DNA from 3 places in the Kitasatospora sp. NPDC101155 genome. Region 3 is predicted to be linked to each of the others. Evidence: riboswitches for the same ligand, from Rfam matches in the RefSeq annotation. Region 3 holds a riboswitch; each other region holds the start of a gene.
What was found. A riboswitch is a leader RNA that binds a small molecule or an ion and turns the genes downstream of it on or off. The one in region 3 is predicted to bind cyclic di-AMP.
Positions count from the first base shown of each region.

Region 1: linked by a shared signal. The riboswitch ahead of ACIRYZ_RS02630 (transglycosylase family protein) and the one ahead of ACIRYZ_RS05370 (NlpC/P60 family protein) in region 3 are both predicted to bind cyclic di-AMP.
Region 2: linked by a shared signal. The riboswitch ahead of ACIRYZ_RS36140 (peptidoglycan DD-metalloendopeptidase family protein) and the one ahead of ACIRYZ_RS05370 (NlpC/P60 family protein) in region 3 are both predicted to bind cyclic di-AMP.

Region 1 is NZ_JBIWPN010000002.1:13,575-21,231, reverse strand. Features, by position in the region: gene ACIRYZ_RS02650 (sugar ABC transporter permease) at 1-5, shown strand, start outside; gene ACIRYZ_RS02645 (glycoside hydrolase family 13 protein) at 96-1,793, shown strand; gene ACIRYZ_RS02640 (LacI family DNA-binding transcriptional regulator) at 1,819-2,838, shown strand; gene ACIRYZ_RS02635 (hypothetical protein) at 2,935-3,135, opposite strand; gene ACIRYZ_RS02630 (transglycosylase family protein) at 3,382-4,635, opposite strand; cyclic di-AMP (ydaO/yuaA leader) riboswitch at 4,622-4,823, opposite strand; gene ACIRYZ_RS02625 (hypothetical protein) at 5,330-6,280, opposite strand; gene ACIRYZ_RS02620 (DUF397 domain-containing protein) at 6,838-7,101, shown strand; gene ACIRYZ_RS02615 (ATP-binding protein) at 7,419-7,657, opposite strand, start outside.
Region 2 is NZ_JBIWPN010000040.1:32,225-39,881, reverse strand. Features, by position in the region: gene ACIRYZ_RS36150 (DUF2470 domain-containing protein) at 1-490, shown strand, start outside; gene ACIRYZ_RS36145 (hypothetical protein) at 504-635, opposite strand; gene ACIRYZ_RS36140 (peptidoglycan DD-metalloendopeptidase family protein) at 818-1,786, opposite strand; cyclic di-AMP (ydaO/yuaA leader) riboswitch at 1,789-1,967, opposite strand; gene ACIRYZ_RS36135 (MFS transporter) at 2,280-3,818, shown strand; gene purB (adenylosuccinate lyase) at 3,826-5,256, opposite strand; gene ACIRYZ_RS36125 (MarR family winged helix-turn-helix transcriptional regulator) at 5,422-5,877, opposite strand; gene ACIRYZ_RS36120 (DUF3037 domain-containing protein) at 6,014-6,430, opposite strand; gene ACIRYZ_RS36115 (HipA family kinase) at 6,427-7,182, opposite strand; gene ACIRYZ_RS36110 (NAD(P)/FAD-dependent oxidoreductase) at 7,414-7,657, shown strand, end outside.
Region 3 is NZ_JBIWPN010000003.1:138,758-146,414, reverse strand. Features, by position in the region: gene ACIRYZ_RS05380 (hypothetical protein) at 1-334, opposite strand, end outside; gene ACIRYZ_RS05375 (NlpC/P60 family protein) at 373-1,419, opposite strand; gene ACIRYZ_RS05370 (NlpC/P60 family protein) at 1,647-2,804, opposite strand; cyclic di-AMP (ydaO/yuaA leader) riboswitch at 2,815-2,968, opposite strand; gene ACIRYZ_RS05365 (NlpC/P60 family protein) at 3,306-4,343, opposite strand; gene ACIRYZ_RS05360 (NYN domain-containing protein) at 4,544-5,965, opposite strand; gene ACIRYZ_RS05355 (hypothetical protein) at 6,169-6,426, opposite strand; gene ACIRYZ_RS05350 (rhomboid family intramembrane serine protease) at 6,629-7,411, shown strand; gene ACIRYZ_RS05345 (Lrp/AsnC ligand binding domain-containing protein) at 7,453-7,657, shown strand, end outside.

The DNA of each region.
Region 1 (7,657 bases), on a different contig from region 3:
CGTAACGCTCCACGAAGTCCCGGCACTTCGCGAGGCCTTGCGCTCCTCGAAGACACAGCGCTCCCCGCTCCTCTAGTCCCCAAGGGATACCGTCCATGACCCAGAACCTGGCCGACACCTCCCGGCCTGCCGCCGACACCGCTCACGAGGCGAACGTCAGCGCGTCCAGAGGCTGGTGGCGGGACGCGGTCATCTACCAGGTGTACCCGCGCAGCTTCGCCGACTCCAACGGCGACGGCATGGGCGACCTGCCGGGCATCCGCAGCCGCCTGCCGTACCTGCGCGACCTCGGCGTGGACGCCGTCTGGCTCTCCCCGTTCTACGCCTCGCCGCAGGCGGACGCGGGCTACGACGTCGCCGACTACCGCGCGGTGGACCCGATGTTCGGCACCCTGCTGGACGCCGACGCCCTGATCCGGGACGCCCACGGGCTGGGCCTGCGGATCATCGTCGACCTCGTGCCCAACCACTCCTCGGACCAGCACGAGTGGTTCCAGCGCGCCCTGCGCGAGGGCCCCGCGTCCCCGCTGCGCGACCGCTACCACTTCCGCCCCGGCAAGGGCGAGAACGGCGAACTGCCGCCCAACGACTGGGAGTCCATCTTCGGCGGCCCGGCCTGGACCCGCACCGAGAACCCGGACGGCACCCCCGGCGACTGGTACCTGCACCTGTTCGCCCCCGAGCAGCCCGACTTCAACTGGGAGAACCCGGCCGTCGCCGACGAGTTCCGCTCGATCCTGCGGTTCTGGCTCGACATGGGCGTGGACGGCTTCCGCATCGACGTCGCCCACGGCCTGGTCAAGGCCCCCGGCCTGCCCGACCTCGGCGGCGCCGACCAGCTCAAGCTGCTCGGCAACGACGTCATGCCGTTCTTCGACCAGGACGGCGTGCACGAGATCTACCGCAGCTGGCGCAAGATCCTCGACGAGTACCCGGGCCAGCGGATCGGTGTCGCCGAGGCCTGGACCCCGACCGTCCAGCGCACCGCCAACTACGTCCGCCCCGACGAGCTGCACCAGGCCTTCAACTTCCAGTACCTGGGCACCGATTGGGACGCCACCGCGCTGCGCGAGGTGATCGACCTGTCGCTCGACTCGATGCGCCCGGTCGACGCCCCCACCACCTGGGTGCTGTCCAACCACGACGTCACCCGGCACGCCACCCGCTTCGCCAACGAGCCGGGCCTCGGCACCCAGATCCGCACCCCCGGCGACCGTTCGCTGGGTCTGCGCAGGGCCCGCGCCGCCACCCTGCTGATGCTCGCGCTGCCCGGCTCCGCCTACGTCTACCAGGGCGAGGAACTCGGCCTGCCGGACGTCACCGACCTGCCGGACGAGGTCCGCCAGGACCCGTCCTTCTTCCGCCAGGCCGGCCAGGACGGCTACCGCGACGGCTGCCGCGTCCCGATCCCGTGGTCCGGCACCGAGGCCCCGTACGGCTTCGGTCCGGTGGCGGGCGGGCCGTCCTGGCTGCCGCAGCCCGCCGAGTGGGCCGCACTCAGCGTCGAGGCGCAGACCGGCGACCCGACCTCCACCCTGGAGCTGTACCGCAGCGCGCTGGCCGTCCGCCGTGCGCAGCCCGACCTGGGCGCCGGTACCGAGGTCGAGTGGCTGGACGCCCCCGAGGGTGCCCTGGCCTTCCGCCGCGGCTCCTTCGTCTGCACCGTGAACACCACCGGCGAGCCCGTGCGGATAGCAGCGCCCGGTCGACTGCTGCTCGCCTCGACCGAACTCGTGGTGGACGGCGGCGAGACGGTGCTCGCTCCGGACAGCACCGGCTGGTGGGCGGTCTGACGTGGGTGCAATAGGCTCTGGGCCCGTGACTACGGCGCGACTCTCAGACATCGCGGCGCAGGCGGGGGTCAGCGAAGCCACCGTCTCCCGCGTGCTCAACGGCAAGGCGAACGTCTCCGCCGCGACCCGGCAGACCGTGCTGGCGGCGCTCGACGTGCTCGGCTACGAGCGGCCGACCCGGCTGCGCCAGCGCAGCGCCGGGCTGATCGGGCTGATCACGCCGGAGCTGAGCAACCCGATCTTCCCCGCGCTGGCGCAGGTGATCGAGCAGGTGCTCAGCCGGCACGGCTACACGCCGGTGCTGTGCACCCAGACGCCGGGCGGGTCCACCGAGGACGAACTGGTCGAGATGCTCGTCGACCGGGGCGTGGCGGGCATCGTCTTCGTCTCCGGGCTGCACGCCGACAGCACCGCCGACCACGACCGCTACGCCCGGCTGGCCGGGCGCGGGGTGCCGTTCGTGCTGATCAACGGCTACAGCGAGCGGATCGACGCGCCGTTCATCTCGCCGGACGACCGGGCCGCGATGTGGATGGCCGTCCAGCACCTGGCCGAACTCGGGCACGAGCGGATCGGGCTCGCGGTCGGGCAGCGGCGGTACGTGCCGGTGCTGCGCAAGATCGAGGGCTTCACGGCCGCGATGCGCGAGGTGCTCGGGCGCAGCCAGGAGGAGGCGGAGGAACTCGTCCACCACACGCTGTTCAGCGTGGAGGGCGGGCACGCGGCAGCCGGTGCGCTGCTCGACAAGGGCTGCACGGCGATCGTCTGCGGGAGCGACATGATGGCGCTCGGGGCGATCCGGGCGGTGCGGCAGCGCGGGCTGTCGGTGCCGCAGGACGTGTCGGTGGTCGGCTTCGACGACTCGCCGCTGATCGCCTTCACCGAGCCGCCGTTGACCACGATCCGCCAGCCGGTCGAGGCGATGGCCACGGCGGCGGTGGACGCGCTGCTGGAGGAGGTCGGCGGGAACGCCGCCCAGCGCGGGGAGTTCATGTTCCAGCCGGAGCTGGTGATGCGGGGGTCCACAGGGGCCTGCGCGCGCTGACCCCGGTACCGGATGGCGGTGCTCGACCGACGGGCCCCGGAGGGCGGTTGCTCTCCGGGGCCCGTCGGCGTGCGTCTGCTCGACCGTGCTGTCCGGTCAGCCCTCCTGGGTGGCCGGGCGGTCGGCGGTGAGCCGGTGGCCGTCGGCCGCGTCGCCGGTCCGGGTCTCGGTGCGGCGGCCGCGGGCCAGGTAGTCGCGCAGGATCAGTTCGACCGCGTCCTGCGGGCTCTTGGTGCCGGAGAGCAGCATCGCGTCTATCGCGAGGTTCGCGTCGAGGGTGACGGTGACCTGGGCCATGGTGATTCCTCCTCGGGTGCAGAGCAGCAGCATGCCCGTCGGGCCGGGGTTTCACCATGCGAATACGCCGGAACCCCCGGGGAGGAGCGACCAGACTCTCCCCGGGGGTGGCGGGTGGTCAGCGTTCGGACGACGGCTGACAGATGTTGAAATCTGTTATCTGAAATCTGCTACCTGTCAGCTGTTCTCTGTTGTCCGTCAGCTGTGGGCCCGTGGCCCGTGCGCCCGTGGCCCGTGGGCCGTTGCTCAGACCCGGCCGGCGAAGTCCGGGGCCCAGTTGGCGATGGTCTGCTCGCGCACGCCCGAACTCGGGTTGGCGGCCTCGACGTACTTGCCGCCGCCGATGTAGATCGCGACGTGATACACGCCGGAGTTCTGGCCGTTGTTCGACCAGAACAGCAGGTCGCCCGGCTGCAGGCTGTCCAGCGAGACGTGGGTGCTGGCGGCGGCCTGGTCGGCGGCGACGCGCGGGATGTTGATGCCCGCGGCGCGCAGCGCGGCCTGGGTCAGGCCCGAGCAGTCCCAGCCGCCGTTGCCGGTGCCGCCGTAGACGTAGGCCTGGCCGACCTTGGACTCGGCGAAGGACACCGCGGCGGCCATGCTGCCGGTGGCGGCCTGGGCGGCCGGCTTGGCAGCCGGCTTGGCAGCCGGCTTGGCGGCCGGCTTCGAGGCCTGGGTCAGGGCGGTCGGCTTGGCGTTCACGACACCGCCGTTCGCGGCCTGGCCGGCCTTCTGGGAGCGGTTGAACCAGCCGAAGTCCGAGCCGGAGGTGGACGAGGAGGACTTGTCGGCCTGGGCCTTGACGCCGTCACCGAAGGTCAGGTGCTGGCCCGGGTAGATGGTGTTCGGGCCCTCGGTCAGGGTGGCGCGGTTGAGGTCGTACAGGTGCTGCCAGCCGCCCTGGACGTTGTTCTTCGCGGCGATCGAGGACAGCCAGTCGCCCTCGACGACGGTGTAGTCGGTGGACGACTGCGCCTGCTGCTGGGCGGGCGCGGCCGGCGTGGCGGGCTTCGCGGCCGGGGCCGGGGCCGGGGCCTGGTTCTGCGCGGGCTTGGCGGCAGGCTTGGCGGCCGTGCCGGCGGAGGTGTCGACGGCGGCCGGAGCGCCGCCCTTGGTGAGGCCGGCCTGGACCGAGCAGACGGGCCAGGCGCCGGGGCCCTGCGAGGCGAGGACCTTCTCGGCGATGGCGATCTGCTGGTCCTTGGTGGCCTGGTTGGCCTGCGGGGCGTACGCGGTACCGCCGAAGGCGGCCCAGGTGCTGGAGGTGAACTGCAGGCCGCCGTAGAAGCCGTTGCCGGTGTTGATGCTCCAGTTGCCGCTGCTCTCGCACTGGGCGACCTTGTCCCAGGTGGCGACGGGGGCGGCGTTGGCGGTGCCGGTGGTGAGGCACGGGACGGTGAGACCGACGCCCGCGACGCCGAGGGCGGCGATCACGCGACGGGTACGGCCGGACAGGCGGGTGCCGTTGGTGGGCAGCATGAAGACGCGGTCCTCTCCCACGCCTGCGAGGTGAGCTGTCGGATTCGGGCTGGAGTTGCCCGGCCGCGCTGTGGGCGCGGCTTCACCCCTAGCCCTGGACCGTTCCGAGGAACGGCCCGGGGCGACTTACCTGTGGTTCCCCCGCTCCTGCCGTGATGCGTTTTCGCGCTGCCAGGACATCCGACGGCAGGACTCGGCGTTGCGGATGAACTGGGTTCGTGTGGTCACGAACGAGGAGCACGTTAAGCAGACTTAAGTTCAAACTGCAAATATCTGTGATGCGCATCACGGTTTAGCGGAAGCTGCCAAATCGGACACGAATCATGATCGTAAATGATCGTTTTTCGGCAATGTCGCTGTGGATTCCCGCAATTGTCTCCGCTTCAGAAGTGAAGTGACGGAGCGTGGAAGCGTGTGGTGGCGCGCCGATCGTAATAGGGGAGTGGCCGTGAATCGAGCGCCGGAATCCGGCCCGGCATTTCCTCCAAAAAGCGACAAAACGGACATTATGCTCTATCTTCTGATATCGCTCATACCTCCCGTAATTCCCCTGCTCGGACAAGCTGCGGGCGAGCCGAAGGCGGGGGCGGGCGGAGGAGTGGCGGAAAAGGGCGAGCCGCGGGGCAGGCCGACGGCAAGCCGAAGGGCCCGGAACGCGATCGTTCCGGGCCCTTCGGTACGCGGGAGGGTGCTAAAGGCGGTTGCGGGCGTCCGGCTAGGCCTCCACGGGCCCCTGGGCGGCCGCGTGGGCGCCGCGGGAGCCCTCCTCGGCCCCGGCGGCGGCCGCGGCCTCCGCCTCGGCCTGGGCCAGCTCCTCCGGCGTCGGCGTCGGCAGTGCGGCCAGGTAGGTGGAGGCGATCAGCTGGCCGACGGTCGGGTAGGCGCCCAGCGGCGCGGCCGACGGGCAGCCGGTCTCCTCGGCGGCCGTGGCGAGCAGCTCCGAGTCCGCCTCGGGCCCGATCACCAGCGGGGCCAGCGCCGGGCGCTGGGAGCCGGTCTCCTTGAGGTGGTTGACGGCGTCGGCCACCGAGCCGGGGACGTCGAGCGCCGCGGCGACGACCGGAACGGCCAGTCGGGCGGCCAGCAGCACGCCGGTGATGCCGGCCGCGGCGGCCGCGTCCGCGCCGCCGACGGTGGTCAGGACCACGCCGTCCGCGGCGGTCGCGATGGCGAACAGCCGGGCTCGGTCGGCCCGGGCCAGCCCGGCCTCGGACAGCCGCACGTGCACGGCCTCGGCCAGCAGCGGGTGCGGGCCCAATGTGTCGGTGACGGTCGCGCCGTACTCGGCGGCGAGGGCGTGAAGCCCGGTCAGGAAGTCGTGCGGCCCGGGTACCAGCGGCACCACGACGGGCGCCGCCAGGCCGGCCTCGGCGGCCTCGGCCAGCAGCTCGGCGACGGTGCGGTCGTCCTCGCTCTCGCTCTCGGCGCCGTCGGTCGGGAGGTAGCCGACCGCGGCCCGGACGCCGGCGTGCTCGCTGCGGACGATCGAGAGCAGTTCCTCGACGACCGAGCGGGACTCGGGCCCGGCGGTCGCGGGTACGGCGAGCACCAGGGCCGGCGAGCCGGTGCGGATCTCGGGGCGCTCGGGACGGCGGTGGCGCCCCCGCGCACGGGAGCCTGGAGTACGGACGGGCAGTGGCGCGCCCGGGATGGCTGCGGTGCTCATGTCGGAGATCGTAGGACATCGGCCCGTCAGGCCTGCAGTCGGCTGCCGTACGGGTTTCGGGTGGTCGCGGTGCGAAGGTCGTGTCTCCGCCGTCGCGGTCCGGGCGGTTTGCCTACAATCCGGACATTCCTCGCCCAACCCTCGGGTGGACGCCCGCAGTTGCCCTGACGTGTCCCGTGGGGCGCCGCGTTGCACCTGTGGCACGTGAGATGTCTCACAGTCGAAGGGCGACCTGACGGAGGGTCACGGCGGTGCGACTCCCGGCATTCGAAGATCAACATTCAGCGGGGGGCCGCTCACGGCCGGTTATCGAATGCTCGTCGATTCAGTCGGCTATGTCCGTTTACGTACCGTCAGGAGAAGGGTCCGCGAAGAGTTCGAGACCGCCGATAAAAGGCCTCGTGCACCTGCAATGTCCCGTGCTGATGCACGTGCACTGCGGCTATCATCGCGTCAAGTGAGGCGTTGTGCCGGACCGGTACGGGGCCGGTCCGTTCGTTCGACGGTGCCGGGGCGCCGCGCTGGACGACAACTCCGGAGCTCTTCGGGAGACTTCTATGCACGACTCGCAGGACACGCACAGCTCGAACCACACCTACAACGGGATGGCCGCCGCCGACCTCGAGGGGGTGGTCTGGCAGAAGAGCCGGCACAGCAACTCCCAGGGCAACTGCGTCGAGTTCGCGGCCCTGCCCGGCGGCGACGTGGCGATGCGCAACTCGCGCTTCCCGGACGGTCCGGCGCTCATCTACACCCGGGCCGAGATCGCCGCCCTGCTGCTGGGGGCCAAGGACGGGGAGTTCGACCACCTGGCGGTCTGACCGGTCGCCGCTTCACCACCGGGGGGCCGTCGTGGGTGCTGACACCACGACGGCCTTTGTCTTTTCCCCGCGGGCGCTCCCGCGGGTGGGGTCGGGTCGGGGCGTACAGGGTCGAGTCGTGCCCGGCCGGGGCCTGTAACGCGCGGGCCCGGATCTCCGGCGCGTGGGCCGGGGCCTGTGACGCACGGATCGGAGTGCCCGGCGCGAGGTGCCGGTGCCGGAGGCGGTCCGGCGTCGAAGGGTCCGAGGGACTGGCGGAAGGGCTCGGGGTGTGGTCCTCCTGGGGCGTTCCCAAGCCGGCCGCGCGCCGCACGGCGCTAGGCCGAGCGCCGGTGCCGTCCACCGATTTCGACACGTCCGTCGAGTCCGCCGCCCTGGGCCGGCTCCGCCTCGAACATGGCCCAGACGACCTTGCCGCTGCCCAGTGGGTGCCAGCCCCAGGAGCGGCTGAACGACTCCACCAGGTGCAGCCCGCGGCCGGATTCGGCGACGAAGTCCGCCTCCCGGGCGACCGGTCCGATGCTGCTCGGATCGCTCACCGCGCAGACCACCTGGG
Region 2 (7,657 bases), on a different contig from region 3:
CGTCACCGACGTGTCCCCGGTCGCCGTCCGCGACCGGATCCGCGGCCGCCTCACCCTGGCCGGCCGGCTGCACCTGGCCCACCTCGCCGACGACGGCCTCAGCGTCCACCTGCGCGTGGACGTCGCCCACGCCGTCCTCGCCACCCCGTACGGCACCGGCGCGCTCACCGCCGCCGACCTCGCCCTCGCCGCCCCCGACCCGCTGGCCCGGCACGAGGCCGCGCTGCTCACCCACCTGGCCGACGAGCACGCCGACGCCCTCGACCTGCTCACCGGCCTGCTCGACCCGGCCCTGCTCGCCGGGCACCCGGACATCCGCCCGCTCGCCCTCGACCGCTACGGCCTGGTACTGCGTCTGGACCACCCGCACGGCCACCGCGACGTCCGCCTGGTCTTCCCCGAACCCGCCGGCGACACCGAGGACTTCGGGCACCGGATGCACGAGCTGCTGGCCGCCGCCGAGCACGGCCTGCCCGTCCGCCGGAACTGACCGCGCCCGGGCGTCACCGCTCGACGGCGTCCTCCAGCACGATCCGCCCCATCCGCGCGTACCGCTCCGGCCGCCGGCGCCGGCGCGATCCCGACCACTCGAACTCCCCCGGAGCCGCGAACGGCAACGGCCGGCCCGGCTCCACGAGGGGTCCTCGCGAAGCCGGGCCGGCCCTGGGCGTGTCCCGCGCCCATGTCCACCGGTGCGGCGATCACCCGGTCGAGCGGTCACCCGACATGACCATCCCGGGCGGTCGATTCGCCCCGCACCAGCGGTGGTTCCTGAAACCCGCGGTCAGCGCGGGGTCCGAACAGGGTCTGCGCAGCGTCAGAGCGCGACGCCGTGCGCCCGCAGGTAGGCGACCGGGTTGATGTCCGAGCCGTACTCCGACCCGGTGCGGATCTCGAAGTGCAGGTGCGGGCCGGTCACGTTGCCGGTGGCGCCGGAGAGGCCGAGCCGCTGGCCGACGGTGACGGTCTGACCGATCTTCACACCGACCACGGAGAGGTGCGCGTACTGGGCGTACCTGCCGTCGGCGAGCCTGATCTCGACCTGGTTGCCGTAGGCACCACCGTTGCCGGCCTTCACCACGACACCGTTGGCGACCGCGCGCACCGGAGTGCCGGTGGAGGCGACGAAGTCCTGGCCGGTGTGGTGGCCGGAGGCCCACATCGAGCCGGCCACGCCGTAGGCCTCGCCCGGCACCGGGTTGGCCAGCGGAGCGACATAGCCGACGGTGGCGGCGACCGGGGCGGCGGTGACGGCCTTGGCCGGAGCGGCGTTCTGAATCTGGGTCTGGACCTGGACGCCCGGCTTGGCGACCTCGGTCTGAACCTGCACCTGAGCGTCTGCGGCAGCGGCGGCGCTCTGGGTGACCGGGGCAGCCGGAGCGGCCGGGGCCGCGGGCTCGGCCGGAGCGACCGGCTCGGCGGCCGCGTCGGCGTGGGCCGCGAGCGACAGCCACTGACCCGGGAAGATCAGGTTCGGGTCGGCGCCGACCACCGAGCGGTTCTGCTCGTACAGCGCGGGCCAGCCGCCCTCGACGTTCCGGGCGTCGGCGATCCTGGACAGGCTGTCGCCGCCGACGACGAGGTAGCCGTCGTGGGCGGCGGCCGGGGCGGCCGACACGGCGTCCACGGCGGCGGCGTGCTGCGCGACCGAGGCGGCCGGGGCATTGTGGGCCTGGGCACTCATCGTGGTCACGAGCGGCAGGGCGAAGGAGACACCGGTGACGGCGACGGCGATGCCGATGCGGGCGGCGCGGGGCACGGCGATACGACGAGCCTGAGCAGGCATGGGATTCCTCTCCGACGCCTGCGAGGTGAGCTGTCGGGTTCGGGCTGGAGCTGCCCGGCCGCATGCGCGGCTTCACCCCAAGCCGGTCCTGGACGTTCGCGCTGAACAGCGCGGACTCCGGTCCGGCGACTTACCTGTGGGTCCCCCGCTCCTGCCGTGCAGAGCTCAGTTCGAACCACTGGGCAGCGGCAGGACTCGGCGTTCCACCCGGTGGGTCCACCCAGGCTGGCTGGGTGGTCGCTGAACTAAAACCCATCCGTTCGGGTGAAGCAATGTCGATCTCTTGAACCAGCGACAACCCCCCGCGGCGCGGTCACCCTCCGCATGGCCCGCCGTACGGTGCGTACACAATCCATTCACTCGACGCCACTGATCCACGACGCTGCGCCGACCTCGGTGGCCCAGTGCGACCGTCCGCTCACGCACTGCCCACCCCGGACACACCGCCCGGTGACCCTTGTCACGTGCACCCTGCCGGGCGCAGGATCAGGCCGTGGCCACCTCAACGGCCGGCACCCTGCGCCTGGGCACCGCGCAGGGCCGCTGGGTTCTCCTGGCAACGGTGCTCGGTTCCAGCATGGCGATGCTCGACGGCACCGTGGTGAACGTCGCCCTGCCCCGGATCGGCGCCGACCTCGGCGCCTCCCTGGCGTCCCTGCAATGGACGCTGAACGCCTATCTGCTCACGCTGGCGGGCCTGATCCTGCTCGGCGGCGCGCTCGGCGACCGGTACGGACGGCGCAAGGTCTTCCTGATCGGCGTGGTCTGGTTCGCCGCCGCCTCCGCGGCCTGCGCCGTCGCCCCGAACATCAACGTGCTGATCGCCGCCCGCGCCGTCCAGGGCATCGGCGGGGCGCTGCTCACCCCCGGCTCGCTCGCCATGCTCCAGGCCGTCTTCCATCCTGACGACCGCTCGGCGGCGGTGGGCCTGTGGTCCGGTCTCGGCGGGGTGTCCGCGGCCATCGGCCCCTTCCTCGGCGGCTGGCTGGTGGATGGCCCCGGCTGGCGCTGGATCTTCCTGCTGAACCTGCCGCTGGCCGCCGCCGTGATCGCGGTCACCTCCCGCTACGTCCCGGAGAGCCGCGACGAGTCCGCCTCCGGCCGCTTCGACGTGCCCGGCGCGCTGCTCGCCGCACTCGCCCTCGGCGCGATCACCTACGCGCTCACCGCCGCCGGGGAGGGCCTGTCCCCCGCCGTCTGGCTCACCGGCGCGATCGGCCTGCTGCTCGGCGCCGCCTTCGTCGCCGTCGAGCGCCGCGCACCCGATCCGATGCTGCCGCTCGGACTGTTCTCGTCCCGGCTGTTCACCGCCGTGAACCTGGTCACCCTCTGCGTCTACGCGGCCTTCAGTGGGGTGTTCTTCCTGCTGGTGGTCCAGCTGCAGATCGTGTCCGGCTTCTCGCCCCTGGTCTCCGGCTTCGCCCTGGTGCCGATCACGGTGCTGATGCTGACCCTGTCGGCGCGCGCCGGCCGCCTCGGCAAACGGATCGGCCCGCGCATCCCGCTCACCGTCGGCCCGCTGCTCTGCGCCGCCGGGGTGCTGCTGATGCTGCGCACCGGCCCCGGCTCCTCCTACTGGGCGGACGTGCTGCCCGCCGTCGCGGTGATGGGCAGCGGGATGGCCCTGCTGGTCGCACCGCTGACCGCGACGGTGCTGGCCGCCGTCGATGTACGGCACGCGGGCATCGCCAGCGGCGTCAACAACGCCGCCGCCCGCGCGGCCGGCCTGCTCGCGGTGGCCGCCCTCCCGGCGCTGGCCGGCCTGAGCGGCGATGCCTACCGGGTGCCGTCCTCGGTGGACTCCGCCTTCCACACCGCGATGCTGATCTGCGCGGGTCTGCTGGTCGGCGGCGGGCTGATCGCCTTCGCCACCGTCCGGGGCAACGTGCTCGCCCCCCAGGAGCACCCGGTGGCCGAGCCGAACTGCGACTGGCCCTGCGCCACCACCACCCCGCCGCTCGACCCCGGACACACCAAGACGCCCGAGGGCCCCGCCACCGGAACGGTGGCAGGGCCCTCGTCGGACAACTGACGAAGCGTCAGAGGATGTCGGCCGGAGCGTACTTGGCCGCCTCCGGGTAGGCCGCCGCGACGGCCTCCACCAGGCGGACCACCTCGGCGACCTGCGCCCCGGCCGCACCGGTGAACGACAGCTTGTCGGCCAGCAGCGCGTCCAGCGCGGCCCGGTCCAGCGGGATCCGCTCGTCGGCGGCCAGCCGGTCCAGCAGCTCGTTCTCCCGGGCGCCCGCGCGCATGGCCAGCGCGGAGGCGACGGCGTGCTCCTTGATGACCTCGTGCCCGGTCTCCCGGCCGACGCCCGCGCGCACCGCGCCCATCAGCACCTTGGTGGTGGCCAGGAACGGCAGGTAGCGGTCCAGCTCGGCCTCGACCACGGCCGGGAAGGCGCCGAACTCGTCGAGGACGGTCAGGAAGGTCTCCAGCAGGCCGTCGAAGGCGAAGAAGGCGTCCGGCAGCGCGACCCGGCGCACCACCGAGCAGGAGACGTCGCCCTCGTTCCACTGGTCGCCGGCCAGCTCGCCGGTCATCGAGGCGTAGCCGCGCAGGATCACGGCCAGGCCGTTGACACGCTCGCAGGAGCGGGTGTTCATCTTGTGCGGCATCGCGGAGGAGCCGACCTGGCCCTCCTTGAAGCCCTCCGTCACCAGCTCGTGGCCGGCCATCAGACGGATGGTCTTGGCCAGGCTGGACGGCGCGGCGGCCAGCTGGACGAGGGCGGTGAGCACCTCGAAGTCCAGCGAGCGCGGGTAGACCTGGCCGACGCTGGTCAGCACGTTCTCGAAGCCGAGGTGCCCGGCGACCCGGCGCTCCAGCTCGGCCAGCTTCTCGGTGTCGCCGCCGAGCAGGTCCAGCATGTCCTGGGCGGTGCCGACCGGGCCCTTGATCCCGCGCAGCGGGTAGCGGGCGATCAGCTCCTCCAGACGGCGGAAGGCGACCAGCAACTCGTCGGCGATCGACGCGAAGCGCTTGCCCAGGGTGGTGGCCTGCGCGGCCACGTTGTGCGAGCGGCCGGCCATGACCAGCTCGGAGTGCTGGGCGGCGATGCTGGCCAGACGCACCAGCACGGCCACCGTGCGGTCCCGCACGTGCTCCAGGGACTGGCGGATCTGCAGCTGCTCGACGTTCTCGGTCAGATCCCGGGAGGTCATGCCCTTGTGGATCTGCTCGTGGCCGGCGAGCTCGCTGAACTCCTCGATGCGGGCCTTCACGTCGTGGCGGGTGATCCGCTCACGGGCGGCGATCGAGCCGAGGTCGACCTGGTCGATCACCCGCTCGTAGTCGGCGACGGCGCTCGCCGGCACCTCGACACCGAGGTCCTGCTGGGCCTTCAGGACGGCGAGCCACAGGTGGCGCTCAAGGACCACCTTGTGCTCGGGGGACCACAGCTGGGCCAGGGTCGCCGAGGCGTACCGGGAGGCCAGGACATTGGGGATCTGGGGCTTCGCGCTCACGCTTCGCAAGCCTAACAGCCGAGGTCACGCCGATCGTCGGCGGCTGGGGCGGCCGGGCCGGATTCCGAACACGCCCCGGACGGACTCGCCGTTCCGCTCGCCGTTCCGCTCGCCGAACCGCCCGCCCCCGTCGGCACCTTGGCCGTCATCGCGCCGGGCGACCCGCTACTGCTGCGCGCCACCCGTCCGACCGGCCAGCACCGGCAGGACCTGGGCGCAGATCGAGTGCAGGGCGACCCGCTGCTCGTCGGTCATCGCCTCGAAGGCCTGGTGGGTGCGGGCCATCTCACCGCGGATGCGGTTCAGGATCTCCCGGCCCTCGTCCGTGATCACCACGATCTTCACCCGGCGGTCACCGGCCGCCGCCTCGCGGTTGGCCAGGCCCAGCGACTCCAGCCGGTCCACGATCCCGGTCACGTTCGACGCGTCGCAGCCCAGCCGCCCGGCCAGCGCCCGCATCGGCACCGGCTCCTGCACCGAGCCCAGCGCCTTGGCCTGCGAGGAGGAGAGCCCGTGCCGGGCCGCGGCCGCCGCGAAGTCCTGGAAGTACGCGGCACCGACGGCGGCCAACGCCTCCATCAGCTCGGCGTTGGTCGGTACGGTCGTCGTCGTCGAACCCATGGGGCCAGCGTACGACCCAGTGCTTCAGTAACTCAAGCTTTGACCACGGCAACCGTCGGCGAGTCGCCTCACAGTCCAGCCATTCGGAGCAGGATCACAGCGGATCGGCACCGCATCGCAGCGGATCAGGACCGGATCAGAGCACCAGTTGGTCGAACAGCCGCCGCAGTTCCGCGTCCGGGTTCGCGGTCAGCCCGGTGTGCACCGGCCCCGGCTGGACGATCGCGCTGCGCGGCGCGGTCAGCCAGCGGAACCGCTGCCCGGGGCTGTCCGAGGCCGCCGGACCGGCCGACGGCCCACCCAGGCAGACCGCCTCGATCCCCTGCAGCGCCCGCCGCACCCCCTGCACGTCCGCCACCGGGTCCAGCGCCAGCAGCCGGGCCTGGTCCAGGTGGGTCCGCGCGGCCAGGTGCGCGCTCTGCCGGCAGTACAGCAGCACCCCGACGTTGACGCACTCACCCCGCTCGACCCTCGGCACCGCGCGGATCACGGCGTACTCGTAGTCGTACAGCTCCACGACGGCCGGCAGCCCGGCCGGCAGCGACTCGGTCACGCGGGCACCTCCGGCAGCCAGTCACGCGGACCGGCCAGTCGCTCGGTCAGCTGGGAACGGTACGCAGCGCGTACCTCCTCGGGAGAGTCGAAGCCGAACTCGTCCAGCAGCCAGACCTCGGGGATCTGCGCCACCGCGGCCTCGATCGCCGCCTCCGCGAGCGGTGCCAGCGCCTTGTCCGCCGCCGCCAGGTCCGGCCGGGCGCGCAGCAGCGCGTGGTCGGAGGCGTCGTACGGACGACGCACCCAGGCGGCGGCGCCCGGCCAGTTGTGGTGGAAGATCAGGCTCGCGCCGTGGTCGATCAGCCGCAGCCCGCCGGTCGCCACCAGCAGGTTGGGGTTGCGCCAGGAGCGGTCGACGTTGCCGATCAGCGCGTCGAACCAGAGCACCTGACCGGCGAGTTCGGGGTCCACGTCGAAGCACAGCGGATCGAAGTTGAGCGCGCCGCTGACGAAGGCCATCCCGAGGTTGGTGCCGCCGCTGGCCCGCATCTGATCCTGGATCTGGTGGTCCGGCTCGCTGCGCGCGAGCACCGGGTCCAGGTCGACGGTCACCAGCTCCGGCACCGGCAACCCGATCCGCCGGCCCAGTTCCCCGGCCAACACCTCGGCCACCAACGCCTTGCGGCCCTGCGCCGCGCCGACCCATTTCAGCGCGTACAGCCGCCGGTCGTCGGCCTCGACCAGGCCCGGCATCGAGCCGCCTTCTCGCAGTGGCGTCACATACCGGACCGCCGTCACCTCGGGGAGCACGCCCGACAGCTTATCGGTGCCCGCCCCCTCCTCTCGCCCCGAACCGCTCCCCCTCATCCGCCCCACCCGGCAGCACCCCACTCCACCCGTCCGCGCCAACCCCCGCACCCCACCTGCCGCTCCCCTCCCTCATCCGCCCGCCCCCGGTGGCAGCCCCCGCTGCTCCGTGCGAGTGTGGCGGACAGTAGTGGGGACCCTCACGGTACGACCTGCACGACAAAGGGATGAGCGATGGAACGACCTCGGATCCTGATCGTGGGCGGTGGCTTCGCCGGCTTGGAGTGCGCCCGCCGCCTCGAACGCAAGCTCGCGCCGTCGGAGGCCGAGATCACGCTGGTCACGCCGTTCAGCTACCAGCTCTACCTCCCTCTCCTCCCCCACGTCGCCGCCGGCGTCCTCACCCCCCAGTCCGTGGCCGTCTCGCTGCGCCGATCCCTGCGCCGCACCCACATCATCCCCGGCGGCGCCATCGGTG
Region 3 (7,657 bases):
CCTCCCGGACCAGCGCGATCCGGCGCGGGTACACCACCGGGTACTCGTCGTAGCCGGCGATCCGCACCGCCAGTTCGACGGAGGCGGTCAGCCGGTCCGGCCCGTCGGCCGCCGACGACCCCTGATCGGGCGACAGCACCAGGTTGCGGTAGACCGCCTCGGCCCCCGTGAGCCCGGACCGGGCGGGCAGCGAGCGCGCCCGCGCCGCCAGCAGATCGGCCACCTCTGCCCGCTGGTCGGCCGGCCGCCCGGGGGCCGGCGGCGCGGCCGGGGGCAGCGACAGCTGGGTCAGCCCGCCGGCCGCCAGCAGCAGTGCGGCGCGCCGGGACAGCACGCGTCCGGGTATGTCGGCCGGGTCGGAGGTCGTCGTGCTCAGAGCCGGACCACTCCCGCGACCGGCATCGCGTTGACGCTCTCGTACCGCACCTTGGCTCCCGGGTAGGGGGCGTGCACCATCACCCCGCCGCCGGCGTACATCCCGACGTGGTGCATGTCCCGGTAGAAGATCACCAGGTCTCCCGGCCGCGCTTCGGAGAGGCTGATCCGCTGCCCGGCGAAAGCCTGGGCCTGCGAGGTGCGCGGCAGGGTCACTCCGGCCTGCCGCCAGCTGTAGTACATCAGACCGGAGCAGTCGAAGGCGCGGGGCCCGGTGGATCCGTAGACGTACGGCGAGCCGATCATCCGCACCGCGGCGGCCAGCGCGGCTGCCCCGCGCTCGGAGGCGGCCGGGGTGGTGCCGAGGTCCAGCCGGTCGGTGCCGCGGGTGGCGCGCCGCTCGGCGTCGTTGGCGTCCTGGACGAGCATCCGGGCCCGCTCGGCCGCGCCCAGGCTGTTGAGCAGCTTCTGGGCCTTGGCCAGCCGCTGCTGGATCTGCTGCTTGTTCTCGGCCAGCGAGCGCCGGGCCTGGTCCAGTTCGGCGAGCTTGCCCGCGGTCTCGGTGCGGCGCTGGTCGAGCCTGCGCTGACGGCTGGCCAGCTCGTGCAGCGTCTCCCGCTGCCGCTCGGCGGCCTGCCCGAGGGTGCGGGCGCGGGCGAGGTAGGACTCGGGGTCACTGGAGAGCATCAGCTGGGCGGTCTGGGTCATCCCGCCGCCGCGGTACTGCGCCCCGGCCACGGTCGCGAGGTCCCCGCGCAGCTGGTTGAGCTGGTCCTGGCCGGCGGCGACCTCGCCCTGCAGGAGCGCAGTCTCGCTCTGGAGCCGCTTCTGCGCCTCCTGCGCGGCGTTGCACTTCTCGGACGCCCGCTCGGCCTCGTCGTACAGCTGCTCGACCTGCGCCTTGACGTCTCTGAGGTCGGGCGTGCCCGGTGCGCCGGGAGCGGCCTGGGCGCTGCCGCCGGCCGTCACACTCAGGGCCGTGGTGGCGGCCGCGGTCAGCACCAGCGCACGGGCGAGCAGTTGGGAACGACGGTGCACGGACATGGCGGCAGCGGCTCCAATCCTGCGGCGCGGCCCCGCGGCCGCGCCCCAATGGGCGGCCGTCGAGCGGGAGTCCGGTGGCAGACGTTAGCGAGTCCGGGCAAGCGAGTCCAAACCCCTCCCAACCCGAATATTTGACCCCTAATCGGACATCCGCCCGAGCCGCCGGAAAAGCCGCAGGCCCGGCCCTCCGCGGTGGAGGACCGGGCCCGAAACGGCCTGGGCGGGGATCAGACCCGCACGATGGAGGCCAGCGGCATGTTGGAGACCGCCTCGTAGCGAACCGAGGCGCCCGGCTTGGGCGCGTGCAGCACCTGGCCGTTGCCCGCGTAGATGCCGACGTGGTGGGCGTCGCTGAAGAAGATCAGCAGGTCGCCGGGCTGGGCCTGGGAGATGTCCGAGCCGATCCGGGTGCCGGCGCCGGCCTGCTCCTGCGAGGTGCGCGGCAGCGACACGCCGACCTGGTTGAACGCCCAGACCATCAGGCCGGAGCAGTCGAAGGAGCCCGGGCCGGTGGCACCCCACACGTACGGGCTGCCGACCTTGCTCGCGGCGGCGGCCAGCGCGGCGGCACCGTGCGAGCTGCCGGGGGCGACCGGCTTGGCAACCGGCGAGGAGGAGGTGGCGGAACCCGAGGAGCCCGAACCCGAGCTGATGTCGGTGCGGCCGCTGTCGCGCGAGGCACGGTCGGCGGCGGCCTGCTGCTGGGCGGCAGCCTTCGCGGCGGCGTCGGCCTGGGCCTTGGCGTCGGCCGCGGCCTTCTCCTCGGCCTGACGGATCGCCTGGCGCTCCTGCTCGGTCAGGGTGTTGAGCAGGTCCTGCGCGGCCTTCAGCTTGTTCTGGACCTCCTCCTTGGAGGTCTTCAGCTGCTGGGTGGTGGACTCCAGCTCGGCGAGCTTGCCCTGGGCCTCGGTGCGGTCCTGGTCGAGCTTGCGCTGCTCCTCCTGGAGCTGCTTCAGCTGGTTCTTCTGGGTGTCACCGGCCTGGTTGAGCGCACCGGCCTGGTTGAGGAAGTTGTCCGGGCTGGTGGAGAGCATCAGCTGGACGGTCGGGGATATGCCGCCGTTGCGGTACTGCTCCCCGGCGATCTCGGCGAGCCCGCCCTGCATGTCGGTCACCTGGGCCTGCTGCCGGGCCACCTGGTCCTGCAGGCCGGAGACCTGCTTCTCCAGGGCCTGCTGCTTCTCCTGGGCGGCGTTGTACTTCTCGGTCGCCTGCTCGGCCTGCCCGTTGAGCTGGTCGACCTGCTCCTTGACCTGGTCCTTGGTCGGCTGCGGGTCGGCGTGCGCGCCGGACTGCGCGGAGAGGGCGACGGCTGCCGCGGCGACACCGGTCAGGATCGAGACACGGGCGCGGCTGGCGGGCTTGGGACGACGATGGGACGCCACGAAGGCGGACTCCTTCTTCCTACGGCCGCCTACCGGGTGAGCTGACGGGTTCGGGCCGGAAGCATGCCCTACGACGCCTCACGGCCGTTCCACCGGCCGACCTGGCGTCGATTCACCCCGGAGGAACGTGGTTCCCCGGCTCCGCTCCGCAGCACCCCCGACCACTGGGCTCCCCTGTCGGACAGTCGCTTCGACCTGCCCCGCTGTTTCGCGAACTCGACGGTAACCACCGCCGCCACCCAGGCTGGGTGATCGACAGTCGGTGGTTCGGGGCACGACCCTAGTAACTGAACCGTGATCCGTTCAAATCCTTGTCAGAAAAAAGACGGAAGATTGCCCGTGTTCTTTTGTGAAAATGACCGATGGTGATCGCCACCGCACGCAAAGCTGATCGGGTCCCGCCGGCCGACCACGGAACAGACAAGCCCGAAGCGCCACCCCCGGTAGGAGGGTGGCGCGGATCACAGGGCCGGAACCCGGACTTTCGGGCGTGTCGGGGCGTCAGACCCGGCGGATCGTGTTGATCGGCATCGCGTCGGCCTTCATCACCTTCACCACGTCACCGGTGTGCGGCGCGTGGACCACCATGCCGTTGCCGATGTACATCCCGACGTGGTGCCGGTCGCTGCCGTAGATCACCAGGTCGCCCGGCTGGGCCTGGTCCAGCGAGGGCACCCGGGTGCCGACGTCGCCCTGCTCCTGCGAGGTGCGCGGCAGCGAGACGCCGGCCTGGGCGTACGACCAGACCATCAGGCCCGAGCAGTCGAAGGTGCTCGACCCGGTGGCGCCCCAGACGTACGGCGAGCCCTGCTTGCTCATCGCCTTGGCGACGGCCACGGCCGCGTAGCCGCTGGCCGGCGGCAGGCTGCTGAGGTCGACCCGGGCGGTGCCGCGCGAGGCGCGGTCGTCCTGCTGCTGCTGGGCCTTCAGCGCGGCGCGGTCGGCGGCGCTGAGCGAGTTCAGCAGGTCCTGGGCGGCCTTCAGCTTCTGGTTGACGTCCGACTTCGCCTGGTTCAGGTCCTTGGTGGTGGAGTCCAGCGAGGACAGGACGGCGGCGGCCTCGGCCTTCTCCTGGTCCAGCCGGCGCTGCTGGTCGAGCAGGCCCTTGAGCGCCTCGGTCTGGCTGGCGCTGGCCTGCTGGACGCTGGAGGCCTTCTCCAGGTAGCCGGACGGGTCGGAGGAGAGCATCAGCTGGACGGACGGGTCGATGCCGCCGGTGCGGTACTGGTCGCCCGCCACCTCGGCCAGACCCGTCTGCAGCTGGGTCATCTGGTCCTGGCTGCGGGCCACCTGGTCCTGCAGCTGGTCGGCCTGCTTGCGGAGCTGGTCCGCCCGCTCCTTGGCGCCGTTGTACTTCTCCGCCGCCTGCTCCTGCTCCTGCTGGAGCTGGTCGATCTGCGCCTTGACGTCGTCCTTGCTCGGCTGCGGCGCCGCGTGCGCGCCCACCTGGGCGGAGAGGGCGACCGCGGTCGCAGCGGCAGCGGTGAGCACGGAGACCCGCGCGCGGCTCGGCTGCTTGGGACGGCGGTGGGAGGCCAAGGGACCGGCTCCTTCTTCCATCGGACTCACCTGATCGGATGAGATTCCGGAAAATAGGTTTGACGCCAGACCCTAGTGAAGATCTATCCGTTTTGCCACTCCCCCGAAGGCGTGAACTCCGGCCCCCACGCTGACTTCACGGGATCCGCACACCCTCGCAAAACGGACACTGCCCGGACTTCACACCGTCCGACCCGAGGTCAGGGCCGGGCCAGCCGGTTCAGCAGCAGCACCGAGGCCACCGGGCGCGCGCCCGCCTTCCGCACGCCCTCCGCGACCTCCCGGTCGGTGGACACCACCACCACCGGACGGCCCTGCGGCTCGGCCCGCACCAGACGACGGATCAGCTCGTCCGCGGTCTCCCCGGTCCGACTGAACCGTACCCGAACCCCGCGCGGTGGCGCCATGATCACCGGAACGTCCAGGTCCTGCCCGTCGAACACACAGGTGACCTCCGCCTGGGTGCGCTGGGCCAGCATCGCCAGCCCGCCCAGCAGCCGGATCCGCTGCTGCTCCAACGGCAGCGTCGGATAGCCGGTCTTAGTCACGTTGTAGCCGTCCACCACCAGGTGAACCTGCGGGATCGCCAGCAGCTGGTCCAGCAGCGCCGGATCGTCCTCGGCCAGGCCGCGCCGGGCCACGTCGTGCGGCGAGGCCGCCCCCGGCACCACCGCCTCCACCAGGTCCGCCGGGCGGATCTGGGAGACCGGCAGCGCCAGCTCCCGCTGCAGCCCCTGCGCCGACTGCAGCACGGTGTCCAGCAGCAGCCGCAGCCGCATGTCCTCGACGCCGCGCCCCTCGCGGGCCGAACGGCGACCCTGCTCGGCGGCGTTCTCCAGCTCGGACACCCGGTGCCGCAGCCGCCGCGCCTCGCTCTCGGCCGCGCTGCGCTCGGTCACGGCCTGCGCCTTCGCGGCCTCCAGCTCCCCGGTCACCCGCCGGGTCTCGGCCTGCGCCCGGCGGGTGTCGCTCTCCAGCGAGCGCACCTTCTTGCGCAGCGACTCGGCCTCCCGCCGGACGCCCTCGAACTCCGCGCGCTGCCGGTCCAGGTCGGTCCGCGCGGCCGCCCGCACCTCGGCCAGCTCGGCCTGCAGCTTCTCCACCAGCCGGGTGGCCTCCGCGGCCGCGTCCTCGGCGCCCGCCCGCTCGGCCTCCTCGCCGGCCTCGGCGACCAGCCGGCTCCAGCCGGCCGAACGCACCAGGTAGGCGGCGGCTGCGACGTCCATCGGATCGGCGGCGCTGGGAACGGTGCCCGACTCCAGCGCCTTCACCAGATCCGGCTGGCCCAGCCGCAGCCGCTCCGCTATCCGCACCCGGAAGGCCGGCTCGGACTCCAGCGCCGCCGCCAGCGCGGTGGCCGCGTACTTGGCGCGCCGCGCGGGGGTGAACTTGACGTACTGACGCAGGCTCTGCGGCAGCTCCGCGGGCGGCAGCCCGCCCAGCGCGTCCGAGGCCAGCCCGACCACCCGCCGGCGCACCCCCTCGGGCAGCGGCCGGTCGAGCTTCTCGACCGCAAGCTCCGAAGCGGCGTCGGCATCACCGGAGTCACCGGAGTCACCGGAGTCACCGGACTCAGCGGTCTCCGTGAGAGGGGTCTCCGACGGGACCGTCTCGGCGCCCAGCTCCGGTGCCGGCGCAGCGGGCTGAAGCCCCTGCGCTTCGGTGGGCTCCTTCGCTGCGTCCACCACGTCCTCGGCTCCGATCCTGGTCCAGCGGGTGCGGCCGCGGCCGCCCCTGTCGTCACGCTCCGTGCGTCTTGTCTGTATTGTCCCGTGCGGCGGACGGGCGCGTCGCGCACCGTCCGCCGCACCGGCGGGGATCAGCCCTACGCGGCGGGGGCCTCCGCGCCCTCGGCGCCGGGACGGGCCACCAGCTCGACCTGGTCCACCGCGTTGCACCAGCGGCAGCGCACCGACTCGATCGTCTCGCTGAGCACCTCGGTCTCCTCGACCTTGGATTCGCCGGCCAGGTCGAAGTGCAGGAACTCGGTCACCCGCGCGGTGCGGGTCACGTCGAAGCGGGTGAGGTTGCTGCACAGCGTGCAGCGCCAGCGCGTCTCGGCGGTCAGAGCGGGGACAGTCATCGGGGATCCTCTCGGCTGGTCCCTGGGTGGGCTAGGCGCTCCCCCCGGAGCCCCGGCGTCGGCGGCGGGAGGCGGGAATGCCCGCCCCCAGCCTATTGCCTGAGGCAACCGTCACGACCACCGGTTCCCGGAACAGTGAGGGCTAGTCCACCTGCCGTAAACCGCCGTGTCACCTGCGCCGTCCGGAGGGATGCTTGGCCGCATGGCGCTCGCGGCCCCCGACCACACCGACGCGCGGGACGGCCGCCCGGCGGTGCCCGCCCGGGCGGTCACCTACGCCCTGATCGCGGTCAACACCCTGGTCTTCCTGCTCGGCCCCGCCGCCGGGCTCAACCCGCTGTACGGCCGGGGCCAGGCCCGGCTCTGCGCCGAGCAGAGGTACGAGCAGCGCTGGGGCGCCGTCCCGGTCGAACTGCTGACCGGACACCCGCTGACCGCCGAACAGCTCGCCGAGGCGCCCGACCCCGTCCCCGGCTGCCCGGCCGCCCCCACCCCGGGCAAGCACCCGGCGGTGTCCGCCCTCACCGGCCTCTTCCTGCACGCCGGTTGGCTGCACCTGCTGGGCAACCTGCTCTTCCTCTATGTCTTCGGTCCCACCGTCGAACGACGGCTCGGCCGGCCCAGGTTCCTCCTCTTCTACCTGGCGGCCGGCAGCCTGGCCGCGTACGGCTTCGCCCTCGCCGAAGCGCACTCGGCGGATGCCACCCGGGTCCTGATCGGCGCCTCCGGCGCGATCTCCGGGGTGCTCGGCGCCTATCTGCGCTTCCACCCGCGTGCCCGGGTGACCACCCTGGTCCCGCTGCTCCTCTTCCTTCCGCTGCGCTTCCCGGCCTGGCTGGTGCTCGGCCTCTGGTTCGCCCTGCAGTGGTGGTCGCTGCACTCGGCCGGGCCCGGGGTGGCCTACCTGGTCCACGTGATCGGCTTCTCGGCCGGCTTCCTCTACGCCTGCACCGTCGTCGGCCACCCCCCGAGACGCCCCCGCTGAGGCCCGATACGCTGGCGGCACCCCACAAAGGAGCCCGAACAGTGATCACCGCCATCGTCCTGATCAAGACCAGTGTCGACCGCATCCCGGAGATCGCCGAGGCCATCGCTGCCATCGAGGGCGTCAGCGAGGTGTACTCGGTGACCGGCGGCTACGACCTGGTGGCGATGGTCCGGGTGCGCCGCCACGACGACCTGGCCGAGGTCATCCCGGGCCGACTCAACAAGGTCCCGGGTGTGGCCCACA